3 regions of the Pseudoalteromonas sp. Ld19 genome follow, and region 1 is predicted to be linked to each of the others. Evidence: predicted binding sites of a transcription regulator. Region 1 holds the regulator's gene; each other region holds the start of a gene.
The links. Region 1 encodes LexA, which represses DNA repair genes until DNA is damaged. Its sites were predicted from a motif close to TACTGTATNNNNATACAGTA; they were not measured.
Positions count from the first base shown of each region.

Region 2: the regulator LexA is predicted to act here: its motif matches at 3,611-3,630, upstream of ACJJVZ_RS15025 (YebG family protein).
Region 3: the regulator LexA is predicted to act here: its motif matches at 3,591-3,610, upstream of uvrD (DNA helicase II).

Region 1 covers NZ_JBISHA010000016.1:34,589-39,278, forward strand. The annotation lists gene ACJJVZ_RS04505 (PaaI family thioesterase) at 1-37, opposite strand, end outside; gene ACJJVZ_RS04510 (M12 family metallo-peptidase) at 575-2,071, opposite strand; gene lexA (transcriptional repressor LexA) at 2,370-2,984, shown strand; gene coxB (cytochrome c oxidase subunit II) at 3,583-4,690, shown strand, end outside.
Region 2 covers NZ_JBISHA010000021.1:663,105-667,794, forward strand. The annotation lists partial or broken gene tnpA (IS200/IS605 family transposase) at 113-556, opposite strand; gene fadR (fatty acid metabolism transcriptional regulator FadR) at 656-1,369, opposite strand; gene dsbB (disulfide bond formation protein DsbB) at 2,136-2,654, shown strand; gene ACJJVZ_RS15015 (DUF6170 family protein) at 2,660-2,962, shown strand; gene ACJJVZ_RS15020 (helix-hairpin-helix domain-containing protein) at 3,072-3,368, opposite strand; gene ACJJVZ_RS15025 (YebG family protein) at 3,682-3,999, shown strand; gene putP (sodium/proline symporter PutP) at 4,074-4,690, opposite strand, start outside.
Region 3 covers NZ_JBISHA010000024.1:126,160-130,849, reverse strand. The annotation lists gene ACJJVZ_RS19405 (GNAT family N-acetyltransferase) at 1-1,383, opposite strand, end outside; gene uvrD (DNA helicase II) at 1,361-3,526, opposite strand; gene ACJJVZ_RS19395 (hypothetical protein) at 3,830-4,054, shown strand; gene ACJJVZ_RS19390 (YacL family protein) at 4,171-4,539, shown strand; gene ACJJVZ_RS19385 (dUTP diphosphatase) at 4,642-4,690, shown strand, end outside.

The sequences.
Region 1 (4,690 bases):
AAAACTCTAAAGTAATAGGTTGATACCAAATACTCATAACCGCTCCTTCTAATTGGTATTTAACCAGAGTTCAGGTTACTTAACCTGAGATCTGGATAATAAATCTATCTCAAGCTGCTATTTTCAGCGCTAACTACGTTGAACTTACTTGCAATAGGCCAGCTATTGACGCGCAAGTTTGCCTTGTTTTCACTGAAAATCTCTGGCTAGAGAAAAATAAATTTAAATATCACTATGATTCAATATATTAGTAAATATCTTAACCAGAGTTCAGGCTACTTAAAATATCGTTTAAATTTTCATAAATTTAAGATTATCATAAGGCTAAATTGAATGTTTGTCGTGCGAAACAGCCATTAACAACTTTAGATAATGTTGTTATTCGTAAAAAGGGTGATTATAAAGCTGAGTAATGGCGATTTATAATTAAGCGAAGTGAGTAATATTTGTAAAATGTGAATTTGCTTTAAACTAAGTTTAATACCAATTGCATTAAATTAATGATCATGTTTTTAATAAAATTGGTATAAGCAAGTCGCCATACCTTGACGCTTGCTTACATTAGCTATATTTTTTATTGGTAACTAGCGACTAGTTCTACATTATTAAAGGCATTAAAACCTTTGAGCATAATAGAGTAATTACCAGTACGAGTATCGCTACAACTTTCGCTATTTCCGTTTTTATAAGGACGGCAATCAAAGTTATTACTCGATGCAATTGCGTTGTATTTTACATGTAGATCAACATCACCACTACCACCTGAGGTTGTGAATGTAACTTGCGTCGCCCCATTTGGCACTGCAAAAGTAAACAACTGTTCGCTATTTCTAGCGCCACTAACTGTAATCGGTTGATTATTTTGTAGTACATTATCATTTGTTGGCGGGGGGGTTGAAGATCTAAAGTTTGCAATAATTGGATTTGTTAAATTTAATACTCTTGCATTGTCATGTTCTGCTAAAGTTCCCATTACATCACCATTGTATGATTTGTTTGGGTTCGACCAGTAATTAATGCGGGTACAATTATTGGTGCAATTATACGCCATTACTGAACGCCATTGCGATTGAGGTTGCTGATAGCCATGTCCAAATGAATATGGAGATGTTGATGGATCGTTTTCAGGGTTATGACGAGCGCCTTGTAAATGTCCAATTTCATGACCAAAAGAGTAATAACCCGTTGCACAGTCATAATCGACCATAGCAAAAGCGCTATTCGCATTTGCACCAATGGCTTTTGCCTGACCACAGTAACCGTTTACATCATTCACTAATATGACTACATCAGCACCGTATTGATCGCGTAATGTATGGGCTTCATCCATATAGCCATCATTTTTAGCGGCTAAGCGGTTTAAATCAGTCCCTGAGTTTGTAGCTTCAGTGTAATTAATTTGGCTTACATGAGCTACGCTAACAACAGCGTTAACGCCTGAGTTTTGATAACCTTGGTTGGTCTCGACAACAGCAAGATCAATTAAGCTATTTATATCCCCCGATTTTTGCGCAGCTGCAGGCGTATATAAAACTAATAAGCTAATATCGCTTTGTGCATTGCTAGCCATTGCTGTTTGGTAATTTTGTGCCGTTAAAATTTGCTCGCTGATTGAAGCTATGTTGCTATTGCTAGATTGCTTATAATCGGGTGCATGCTCAGCAGGTTGTTTTGCTGGATCCAGTTCAATGAAGTTATGACCAGAGTGTTTATTTGGTTGTAATTTGTAAACATGTTCGCCTACTTTTACCGTACCAGAAATCCCTTTTTCCGATTTGATGAGTGTAACTTCGTCACCATCTAAGCTTTTACCAACCCAAATTAGACTACCTGTTGCTGATGAGCTTGTTGTGCTTTTAATAAACTCAATATTATTACCTTTAATAGGTAAGAAAAAAGCATCTGTGTTGCTGCTTAGTTCAAAAAGTGGTTGCCCAAATTGAGATTGAGTACTTGCTTGTGCAGTCATGCTTTGTGAAATGTTAGAGTATTGAACTTCAAAAAGTGGAACTTGAGCGTGCGTATAACCACTGAACAGTAGGCCAATAAATAATGGTGAGTATTTTTTCATTTTATAATCCTTTTGAATTTATTTTGTTCTTATAAAGTGTACATGTTAATAATCTGTTTTCAACCCATTAACATTGGGGTGTGTTTAACAAGGCTATTATTGTAAATATAAAAATACACTTGTTTAATTTATGTAACCAGACTTTGTTTTTGTAAGTGTGAAAGGGGGATTTATTAATTATGAAAAACAAACGCTATTAGCTGGTAATCGCATAGTTTGTTTAGCTTAATTTAAATTTGCGATTTTTATTTAACTGTATATACTCACAGTTAAATGTACTGTATGGAAAACCAGTTATATGCGACCATTAACGAAGCGCCAAGCTCAAATACTCGAATTAGTTAAAGTTTTTATTAAAGACACTGGTATGCCCCCTACACGTGCAGAGATTGCACAAACACTAGGTTTTAAAAGTGCCAATGCTGCAGAAGAGCATCTAAAAGCACTTGCAAAAAAAGGTGTTATTAAAATGAAGCCAGGCGCAAGCCGAGGTATTCAACTTGTTGAAGAAGAACCTGAGCAATTGGGTTTGCCTCTAATTGGCCGAGTAGCGGCCGGTGAGCCTATTTTGGCGCAAGAGCATGTTGAAAGTCATTGTAAAATTGATCCATTAATGTTTAAACCTGCTGCCGATTTTTTACTGCGCGTTAACGGTATGAGCATGAAAGATATAGGTATTATGGATGGCGACTTATTGGCGGTGTATAAAACTCAAGTTGCTGAAAATGGGCAAGTTGTAGTTGCACGTGTTGATGATGATGTAACTGTAAAGCGCTTTGAAAAAGCAGGTCGAAAAGTACTGCTGCATGCTGAAAATGATGATTTTTCAGCAATTGAAGTCGATTTAGAAAACGAATCTTTTAATATTGAAGGTTTGGCTGTTGGGGTTATTCGTAACGCTGATTGGATGTAATACCAATTTTAGTAAAAACATGATCATTTTAGCGCATTAAATAACTCACTAACTACGTTAAAAATTATTTATATAGAACAACTATGTATCATAATTTTAGCCTTGTTATTGAGCTACTTTCTTATCACTATAATAAATCACTAATTAATGCAGTGTTAAATTAGTGATTTTATAAATGCGTGCTTTTTAGTACGCATTTTTAGTTACAAGGCTCCTTACTAAACAATTTTTATTGCACTCCTCTTTTATCCCCTTATGTTATTTGTAACCCCTATCAAAACTCAGTTCGCATCATTTTAAAATTTTAAAAGTGACATGTTTTTTTGCTAATCCGTTAATATCATTTGTTTAATTTTCATACTAAAACTTGCTTGTTGGTTAATCTTTAGCTAATTATTAATGGGCTGGGCTAACAGTAACTCATTGTTTTTAGTTTTGAGAATACACATATTTACAATAAAACCTTGGTTAGCGCAGTGTAATACCTAATTGTTTAATAAGGACGAGGGTATTAATACAAAAATAAAAATAACGAATTGGCGTTTAAGCCGTATGCCTCTTCGCTTTGCACTCGCAACAGCATCAAAGGAGTCGTCACATGGGTAAATTGAGCTCTACCTTGTGGCTTATACTGTTTGTTTTTCCGCAGCAAGTATTGGCAAATAGCCAATTTAATATGCGTAAAGGCGTAACTGATATAAGTAATAATGTTTATCAGCTGCACATGACTATATTTTTCATATGTTGTGTGATTGGGGTAATCGTGTTTGCCATTATGTTTTGGGCACTCATTCATCACCGCAAATCTAAAGGAGCAGTGCCTGCTCAATTTCACGAAAGCACGAAAGTAGAAATACTTTGGACTGCTATTCCGTTTGTTATTTTAATTGCTATGGCTATACCGGCCACTAAAACTCTAATTGCAATGGAAGATGCCAGTAAGGCTGATCTCACTATTAAAATTACAGGATCGCAATGGAAATGGCATTACGAATACATGGGTGAAGACGTTGAGTTTTACTCAATGCTTTCTACTCCTCAAGACGAAATTGCTAATCTTGCACAGAAAAACCCTAACTATTTACTTGAGGTAGATAAACCACTGGTACTGCCTATAAACCAAAAAGTACGTTTTTTAATGACCTCAGACGATGTTATTCACTCGTGGTGGGTGCCCGATTTTGCCGTCAAAAAAGACGCAAATCCTGGGTTTATAAACGAAACATGGACCAATATAAACGAAGAAGGGATTTACCGGGGTCAATGCGCTGAGCTGTGCGGTAAAGATCATGGTTTTATGCCTGTGGTTGTAGTTGCAAAATCAGAATCCGATTTTAAAACCTGGTTGGTAGATGCAAAGCAGGCTAAGCAGAAAGCTGCGCTGGCAGATGCCGCACTGCTTGATCAAACGTTACCTAAAGATGAGTTAATGACTTTGGGTGAACAAGTATATATGGCTAATTGTGCAGCGTGCCATCAGCCTACGGGCATGGGATTACCAGGTGTATTTCCTGCACTTAAAGGGAGTCCAATTGTATTAGGGGATATTGAAGATCACATTGATATAATTATTCATGGCCGCCCAGGCACTGCAATGCAAGCCTTTGCAAAACAGTTATCTATAAAGCAATTAGCAGCAGTTATTACTTATAAGCGTAATGCATGGGGTAACGATACGGGTGATGTTATTCAGCCGAGTCAAATAC
Region 2 (4,690 bases), on a different contig from region 1:
AGATAATCGTATTTTACGATGTGTGCAATCGATAATACCGAACAATAAATAAACATCCCCGGGGCAAGCCCTTCTGCTAACGCAGAGCTCACTTCGTGAGCGGGGTATTTGGTTAGAACATAGCTAACTGATGATCCGAATGGAGTTGGTCATAATTATTTCCTTGGCTTTTCACATACTTTCTTATCATTGATTCGTCACCATGTTTTCCTTCCGTACTTGCAAAATAACCATCTGACCAAAACTCTCCACCCCATAACTGCTTTTTAACATGAGGGCACTTTTTAAAAACCTCTCTTGCCGTTAAACTTTTAATCATCGTTACCAACTTTGTAATGCTGTAGGTTGGTACTGACTGAACTAAAAAATGAATATGATCTTCATCCGTCCCAATTTCTAAAAATTTGATTTCGTAACGTTTTTCTATTTCAACACAAATTTCTGTGATTGCCCTATCAACTCACACATCAAGAACTGCTCTTCTATATTTTGCAGGGAAAACTAAGTGATAAAGTAAAACTGTCACATTGTGGCTTTTATGTATAAATTCGCTCATTACTCAATACTACGCCGCAAGCGGCGGGGAATAAACCCGAAGAGATTTAAAACATCTAAAATGCAAAAAAACCTGCAAATACAGGTTTTTTTCAAGCGTTTAGTCCATTATATCCGATGGCATATCACCACGAATTCTCTGCCAAATTTCGCCCGTTTGATGTCCATATTTACGCATCATCGAAATCGCACCATCGTGCTCTCTATTTTCCGCTAGTACCGTTAGGTCTTTGTAAAACTGGCGAGCAAGTTCACGTGTTCCTGCATCTGAAAAGTAATGACAACCAATTTTTGAATAAAAGCCTCTAAAGCCATTTAGTATTAATACATAAATACGATTGTTACCGGCAACAGCCAGCTCGTGATGCACTTTGTAATCGTAATCAGAGAAGGCTTGAGCGGTATCTTCTAATTCATCACTTTGTGATAAAATCTCAATCACACGTTCTGGGTTTAATTTAATTGCAGCACGCGTATAAATTGCACTGATATTTGTTCTTGCCGATAGAAGTTGATCGGTCAGCTCAGGCATTTTATCTTCATCTAAACGCGCTAAGGTTTCAAGAATATTTAAGCCTGATGTTTCCCAAAAATTATTAACTTTGGTAGGTTTACCATGTTGAATAGTTAACCAGCCATCACGTGCTAAACGTTGTAATACTTCACGTAAAGTTGTTCTTGTTACGCCAATTAACTCTGAGAGTTCCCGTTCTGCAGGTAGAATTGAACCTGGAGGGAAATCACCATTCCAAATAGACTCAACTATATATTCTTCAGCAAATCCTGCTGGACTTTTGGCTTTAAAAATTCTCATTCAATTCCCACTCGAATTAATCTACAACTTATTGTTCACATGAATAGCCGACTGATTGTACCAGACGATGCACAACTAACAAGTAAAGTAATATACATTAGTCAAAGTGACCATACACACCAAAGGTAAGATTGCTGCAGAGCATAAGATTTTTGGCCCAATAAAAGGAGTGATAATAACTTTTAATTGAACAAACTATTAGAATATATCAAATTAAAATCTGACTCATCACTGGACAACTATGTATGAATACCGCAAGTCAGCGGCGTGCTGGCGGTGTTTTTGCGTCTATTTTGTGACAAGTGCGACAGTGCTAGCACCCTGATTTAGGTTCTTGTTAGGCAAGGACCTTAACTGAACTGAAACCTGCCTAGTTGATGATTTAGCGCTATTAATGACTTCTGATACACTTATCATTAATATTTCAGATGTTCTCTTATTATAAAAAGCAACCAGACACCTATTCCCCAATGCTTCTGCAGCCTTGATTTCATTCTTAATAATTAGAATGGGTGTCATCCTAATCCTACTACCGTATATCATGCGCTAACTATAGTTGGCCTTAGCGGTGCCTACTATAGGCTTATAAAGTGATATGGCAGGACTTATGTTATCAATGGGGCTTGGTAGAACACCACACCGCGTCAATTAGGGTTGTATCAAGTGATCATTAATTTTAGTTACTTCGGTCGCTTTTTTTCCTTTTTGTTGCCGCAGACTTTATCCTAAGTCATAATCTAATGCTTTATTTAAACGTGGAATTTTTATGAACTGGCTTGCGCAATTACCCACCCAACGTACACCCTGGCTTTTATTCACCGCTATTGTTTTTTTACTTGAAGTTACTGCCCTATTCTTTCAATACCAAATGGGGCTGGCGCCATGCATAATGTGTATTTATCAACGTACTGCCGTGTTAGGATTGCTTGCAGCTGGTATTGCTGGCTCAATTAATCCTAACAGTAAAGTAACGCGTGTTATTGCCTATTCAATCTGGGGAGTATCAAGTATTTGGGGCTATTTAATAGCACGCGAACATATCGATATGCAAACAACCACAGATCCTTTTGCATTTAGCTGCGAGTTTGAGCCAAACTTCCCGTCGTTTATACCTTTGCATGAATGGATCCCTCACTTTTTTCAAGCGACGGGTGATTGCGGAAACATAGATTGGCAGTTTGCGGGTTTGAGTATGCCTGCTTGGATGGAAATTATATTTGGATTATTTGCTATTACATTTTTTATCGTAATAACAGGTCGCCTAATGTTAAAAAGAACGGTTTAGTCATTATGTTTACTTTTTTTTCTAGTCAACTTACAGAACTAAAGCATTTAAAAATACGCGACAGGCAAGCTGTTATCGCTGATTCATTAACGATGCTTTCACCTTCTGAACGCGTATTGCTTCGTATTATAAAATTGTTGTTACTCAGCCCACTATTTTTAATATTTACCGTATTTAAAGGTTGGATCCTAATACCATTTTTAATCCTTGGCGGACTTTGCTACCCGTTATTAACAACACCAATAGAAATTAACTTCGCTAAAAAAAATCTCAGTGAAGCATTAAAACATTATAATAAGGGCGCTTAAGCGCCCTTTATGCTTATCAGTTTAACAATAAAAAACCTATTTACAGCTCAAACATGACTAACACATTATTAAATATATTTAGTCAAAGGCCAATACGGTTTAATAGGACTTAAAGCTTAACTTTTCCCTCCAACTTAGTCATTAGCTTTTTACCAATCCCCTTAACTTTAGTTAAATCATCTATAGAAGTGAATTCACCATTTTTATCTCTATACTCAACGATTGCCTCGGCTTTCTTATTGCCAATTCCTGGTAATTTCGTTAGTAAACTCGCATCTGCTTTATTTATACTAATGGCTTCAAATTGCGGTATCTGTTGAGTAATTTCAGATAACTGAGCATAAATATTAGTTGCAGGGAGCAAACACAATAAACTTACAAGCAATAAGCTGTTAAATATTTTCATTTTGGCTTCCTTGAATTTTGTTCGAACATTGTTTAAATTTTGCTTAGGAAACATTCAATAAATAAAGTGCTAAAATTAGTTACTTAAAGAATAACTAAGCGCATTATCACTACTATCCGAAATCCTGTAATGCAGCGGGTAAAACAAGTGATTGCTTAACTAAAGTAAAATTACCGTTTTTTGTCAAATTTAGAACGAACTGAAAATAATAAGAGAAACTTGCAAATTACATCACAAACCATTACTGTACATAAAAACAGTAAACTAATGGTTTTTATAAACCACATTGCCACGCAAGCTTGCAGGAGAAATCATGGCTGTTGTTGTTAAATATGTTGTAGAACGAAACGGAGTTGAGCGCATGACGTTTACTACTAAAAAAGAAGCTGATGCCTATGACAAAATGCTCGATATAGCAGAGTCACTTGAGCTAATGCTCGAAAAAGTAGATGTACCGTTAAGTGAGCAACAAATAGAGTCACTGGCCCTGGAAATAGCAAAGAGCAAAGATGACTTTATGGCTGTATTGAAAGGCGCAAAAGATCCTGTGCCGGCTAAAGTCTCAGAAAAAAGTAAAAAAACAGATAATGTTGCTTCGATCAAAAATAGCGACGAAAAACAAGTAAGCTAAAAAAGCATTAAATAAAAAAGGGAGCAACTAAGTTGCTCCCTTTTTTATTACTTAATCCAACTTAAATTAGCTATTTAAAGCTCTTTTTCTACTTCATCAAATAATATTGTTATATCTTCTGCAGGCTCACTTGTTACTAAACTTACAGCGACAATAGCAATACTCGATAAAATAAAGCCAGGTACTATTTCATACATAAAGCTACTTAAGCTCTTGCCATCAATAGTAAATGGACCGTAGATCCAAATAAGTACTGTACATGCACCCACCAGCATACCGGCTAAAGCACCAGCAAAGTTCATACGTTTCCAATAAAGACTAAACAACACCAATGGACCAAATGCAGCTCCAAACCCTGCCCATGCATTACTAACCAAGTCTAAAATAGAGCTATCTCGATCATAGGCTAAGTAGATAGCGAACAGTGCCACAATAGCTACACTAATTCGGCCAACGGTTACCAATTCAAAATCGCTAGCATCTTTACGTAAAAATGTTTTATATAAATCTTCTGTCAAAGAGCTTGAACTAACTAATAACTGTGAAGAAATTGTACTCATAATAGCCGCTAAAATTGCAGCTAATAAAAAGCCAGCAATCAAAGGGTGAAATAGTAGCTCTGAAAGAATTAAGAAAATAGTTTCAGGGTCTTTCACTACAATGTTATTTTCATAAGTATATGCGGCACCAA
Region 3 (4,690 bases), on a different contig from region 1:
TTGCGCCATCAAATGCCCTTGCGGACGGCGCTCTGCATTTATAACCTGTTGAGCAAGCTCTTCACTTAAGCCACCTTCTATTGCAATTAAGCATACACCAACTAATTGACTTTTAATTTGGCTAATAAATAGTCGTTGCGATGGCGCGTCTAGTAGTTGACGCAAATCGTTTACACTACTTTGATAATGGGCCAAGGCGAGTAGAGCAATAATGTTTTGTAGCAAAGGCTCATTATTTACAAGAGATTGTTGAGTAATTTCACGATGGACTAGCGGCCCTGATTGATCACCACCTAACTCTTCATATTGTGCATCGAGTGCAAATAAGGTGCGAGTATGTTGTTCAAGAGGATCGTATTTAGCAAAGCGTAATGGCTCATCAAGTATTATCACTTTAGAGGCTTTATAATGCGTTTTAACATAGTTACTAAAGCGAATAGTATAACCTCTGCCATTGCCTTCATATCCAACCAGAGTGCTAGCAAAGACTATACGAGGGTAATGCGCTAGCATTTTTAGCAATAACGGAACAGGGATTGCTGCAGCCTCATCAACGAGTAATAAATCACATTCAGGTAACATATTTAATAAGGCGTCAGGAGCAACATAGTGCAAATTGCCGAGTTGTTTATCTTCGATGTTGTATTGCAGGTCTAACTCTGCAGCTAAATGTTTAAAGCAGCTGTGCGTAGCTTTAAACTGAGTGCTACAAATAATTACCTTTTTATCAGTTAGTTTTGCCGTTGCTAAACCAAGTGCTGCCGACTTACCTCTGCCTCTATCAGCATTAATAAGTAAAGGTCTGTTGGCACGACCGTTAGCTACTTTTACTATTTGTTCAACGCAGTTTTGCTGTGGTTGATAATCAATTTTATTATGAGCTAAATAGCTGGCGTTATGATTAATACAGCCGCTTTTTTCACTAAAATGAAAAGCGGGTAGTTGTTTAATAATAGTCGCGAAACGTTGATTAAATAAACTACAGTCGATGGTGTGACCATGTGATTGCACTGTGCTTAGAGCTGGGTCTTGCCAAGTAGCTAAGTTATTTAATTCGGGCAGTAATAAATAGAGTATACCGCCTGCTTTAACGGCGCCGGCAAGTGCTGCAAGCTTATCTGGGTGCAAACCACTAAAACCATCGTAAACTGCATGAGCAAATTCTTGCCCTAAAATTTGATGAGTACGGGTAGGCCAATATGAATTTTTAAGCACGCATTGCTTTGATATAACAAGCGTATTGTTATCATCTATTAATGAGTCAAGTAATTCATAACACCAAGCTGAGCTGCCAGTAATTAACACTAGCTGACGATGATGTGCGTCAGCTAGTTGTTGTTCTAGCTCATTTAGATGTGTTTTATACTGCTTGTAAGCGTGCATAGGCCGTTACTAACCATTTACTGCCAAGGTCGTCAAAGTTAACTTGTACGCGAGATTGCGCGCCACTGCCTTCGTAATTAAGCACTGTACCTATGCCAAATTTAGCATGCAGTACGCGTTGCCCTAAGCTAAAGCCACTGTCTTCAAATGCGGCATGGCTAACTGATGCGCTAAAGCGCCCCGCAGCAGGCGGGCGAGAAACCTGTGTTTTAATACGGATTTCTTCAACACAATCTTCAGGTATTTCGCGTAAAAAGCGTGATGGGCTATGGTATTTTTCTTGTCCGTATAAACGGCGACTCTCAGCATGGCTAATATATAACTTATCCATTGCACGAGTCATACCTACATAACAAAGGCGGCGCTCTTCTTCTAAACGACCCGACTCTTCGTTGCTTTGCTGAGAAGGAAACATGCCTTCTTCTACGCCCACCATAAACACGAGTGGGAATTCTAAACCTTTAGCTGAGTGAAGCGTCATCATTTGTACTGCGTCTTCGTGCTCTTCTGCTTGCCCTTCACCTGACTCAAGTGATGTATGGGCTAAAAAGCCTTGTAAAGGTGAGCTATATTCTTCGTCTTCAGGAAGTTCATACTGATCACATGCACTAATTAGCTCTTCTAAGTTTTCTACGCGAGCACGGCCTTTTTCACCTTTTTCTGCTTGGTACATTGCCATCAAGCCTGAGGTTTGAATTGTGTACTTAGCTTGCTCATGTAAAGTTAGATCGCTAATTTTATCTTCTATTTGTTCAACGAGCTCTACAAATTTACTTACTGCACCAGAAGCACGGCCAGATAAATGCTGTTGTTCTACAATTGCTTTTGCGGCATACCAAAGCGGTAACGATTCTGCTCGTGCACAGTCGCGTATATGGCTCAATGTTTTGTCGCCAATACCGCGTGCTGGCGTATTAATTACGCGCTCAAATGCGGCATCGTCTTGACGATTACCTACTAGGCGTAAGTACGACAGCGCATCTTTAATTTCTTGGCGCTCAAAGAATCGCATGCCCCCATAAATACGGTATTTTAAGCCTTCCTGAAGCATAGCTTCTTCGAGTACGCGTGATTGCGCGTTACTTCTGTATAAAATTGCCGCATCTTGAAGGGCATTACCCGCATTTAGCCAACTTCGTAATTTACTGCTTACAAAGCGTGCTTCGTCTAACTCATTAAATGCTGCATAAATAGAGATTGGCTCGCCATCGTTACCGTCGGTCCATAAGCTTTTACCCATACGCTCTGAGTTATTTTGAATTAATGCGTTAGACGCTTTCAAAATAGTCGCGGTTGAACGGTAGTTTTGTTCAAGACGAATGGTTTCTGCGCTAAAGTCAGTTAAAAAACGCTTAATATTTTCGATTTTAGCACCGCGCCAACCGTAAATACTTTGGTCATCGTCGCCTACAATCATGATGCTATTTGTATCGCCAGCAAGTAACTTTAACCATGCATATTGAATGGTATTTGTATCTTGGAATTCGTCTACGAGCATATGTGCAAAGCGCTGCTGGTAATGACGCAGTAACGTTGGGTTATTTTTTAACACTTCGTAGCTACGTAGTAATATTTCAGCAAAATCAACTAAGCCAGCTCTATCACAGGCTTCTTGGTAGGCGGCATAAACACGCAGCATCATTTGCTCGTTAATATCGTATGCTTGAATATCTTTAGGGCGAAGTGCTTCATCTTTTTTGGCGCTTATGTACCAGCCAAATTGTTTAGCAGGCCACTTTTTATCATCAATATTCATCGATTTTAATAAGCGCTTGATCATCCGAAGTTGATCGTCAGAGTCTAAAATTTGAAAGGCTTCAGGTAAATTAGCTTCACGGTGATGAGCACGTAAAATACGATGAGACAAACCATGGAACGTACCAATCCACATACCACCTACAGGGGCTTTTAGTGTTTCTTCAACGCGGCTGCGCATCTCTTTAGCTGCTTTATTAGTAAAGGTAACTGCAAAAATACTGTAAGCAGAGGCTTGCTCAACTTGCATAAGCCACGCAATACGATGAACTAATACTCGTGTTTTACCAGACCCAGCACCTGCTAATACCAGCATGTTTTGTAGTGGGGCTGCAACGGCATCGCGTTGTTTGTCATTTAAGCCATCGAGTAATTGTGAAACGTCCATCGTTACGCCTTTTTAATCAATATTGTGGGCAGTATAGCAGGTGTTTTTGTTAGGCTAAATAAAATACTGTTTTTATAAACAGCTATTTATAAAATAGCCTTAAAAACGAGTAACTTGCTAATTTTTTGAACAAACAAAAAAGCGTAAATGCACAATAAAAACTGCTAATTTGACCTAAAGTTAGCAAAATTTACTAACTCTCTAAATCTAGGGTGATTTAACTATTTGATTTGTAAGCTTTAATAAATTGGCATAGAGTGTGTAAGTAAATAATTATAAAATCAAATAAATACAGAGGTTAGTATGGCAGATCAAGGTTCTGGCGGTAACGTAATCGCAGCATTATGTAATATATTTTTTCCTGGTTTAGGGCAGTTAGTGCAAGGGCGTATTTTAGCGGCTATATTTTTTGCACTTGCTATTGTAATAAGTTACGCACTAATTTATGTACTTATAGGTTTTGTACTTGTTCCTATTATTTACTTATGGTCGATTATTGACGCCGCGCGTTATAGATCGCGAAGTTAACGGTTTTAAAGTTGAGTAAAATAGCGCCCATGTGACGCTATTTTACTTTATATGTCCTGTGGTTTGCGGGCGTTTACGTATATAATTACGCAATTAAAGATTTACAGGCAAACCCTATGGAATATCAATTTATTCGCGACCCTATTAGTGGGCTACGTATTAAAATAAGCAGTGAACACGCTATTATTGGTCGCTGGCTAAACGAAGAAATAGGCAAAGACAAAGTAGCTATGGTGCAAGCACTCATTGCATCGGTGAGTTCAAGCTATGAGCCGCTAACGCTAAAAGGCCAAGAAATCGATTTAATCTTAACGAAAGACGAAGCATTATTTGAAGCCCATGCGCTTCATCAAGACAGCGAAGACCTAATAGCGTATCAAGATGACGATTTAGCGCTTGAAGAAAATGGTTTAAGTAGTGGTTGTGGCTTTGAAGATTTTATTGATTTAATTGACTCATGGCATGAGTTTACTACCTCAAGATAAAAACCCGCACACTAATGAAAATATACACCAATGCACAATCCGCATTTTATCTGTATTATTACACCAACAAAAATTACGCCAACCAAAACGACAGGAATTGATATGTCTGCCAATTTAAACAAGCTAGTAGTGATGCTAGAAATGCAAAACG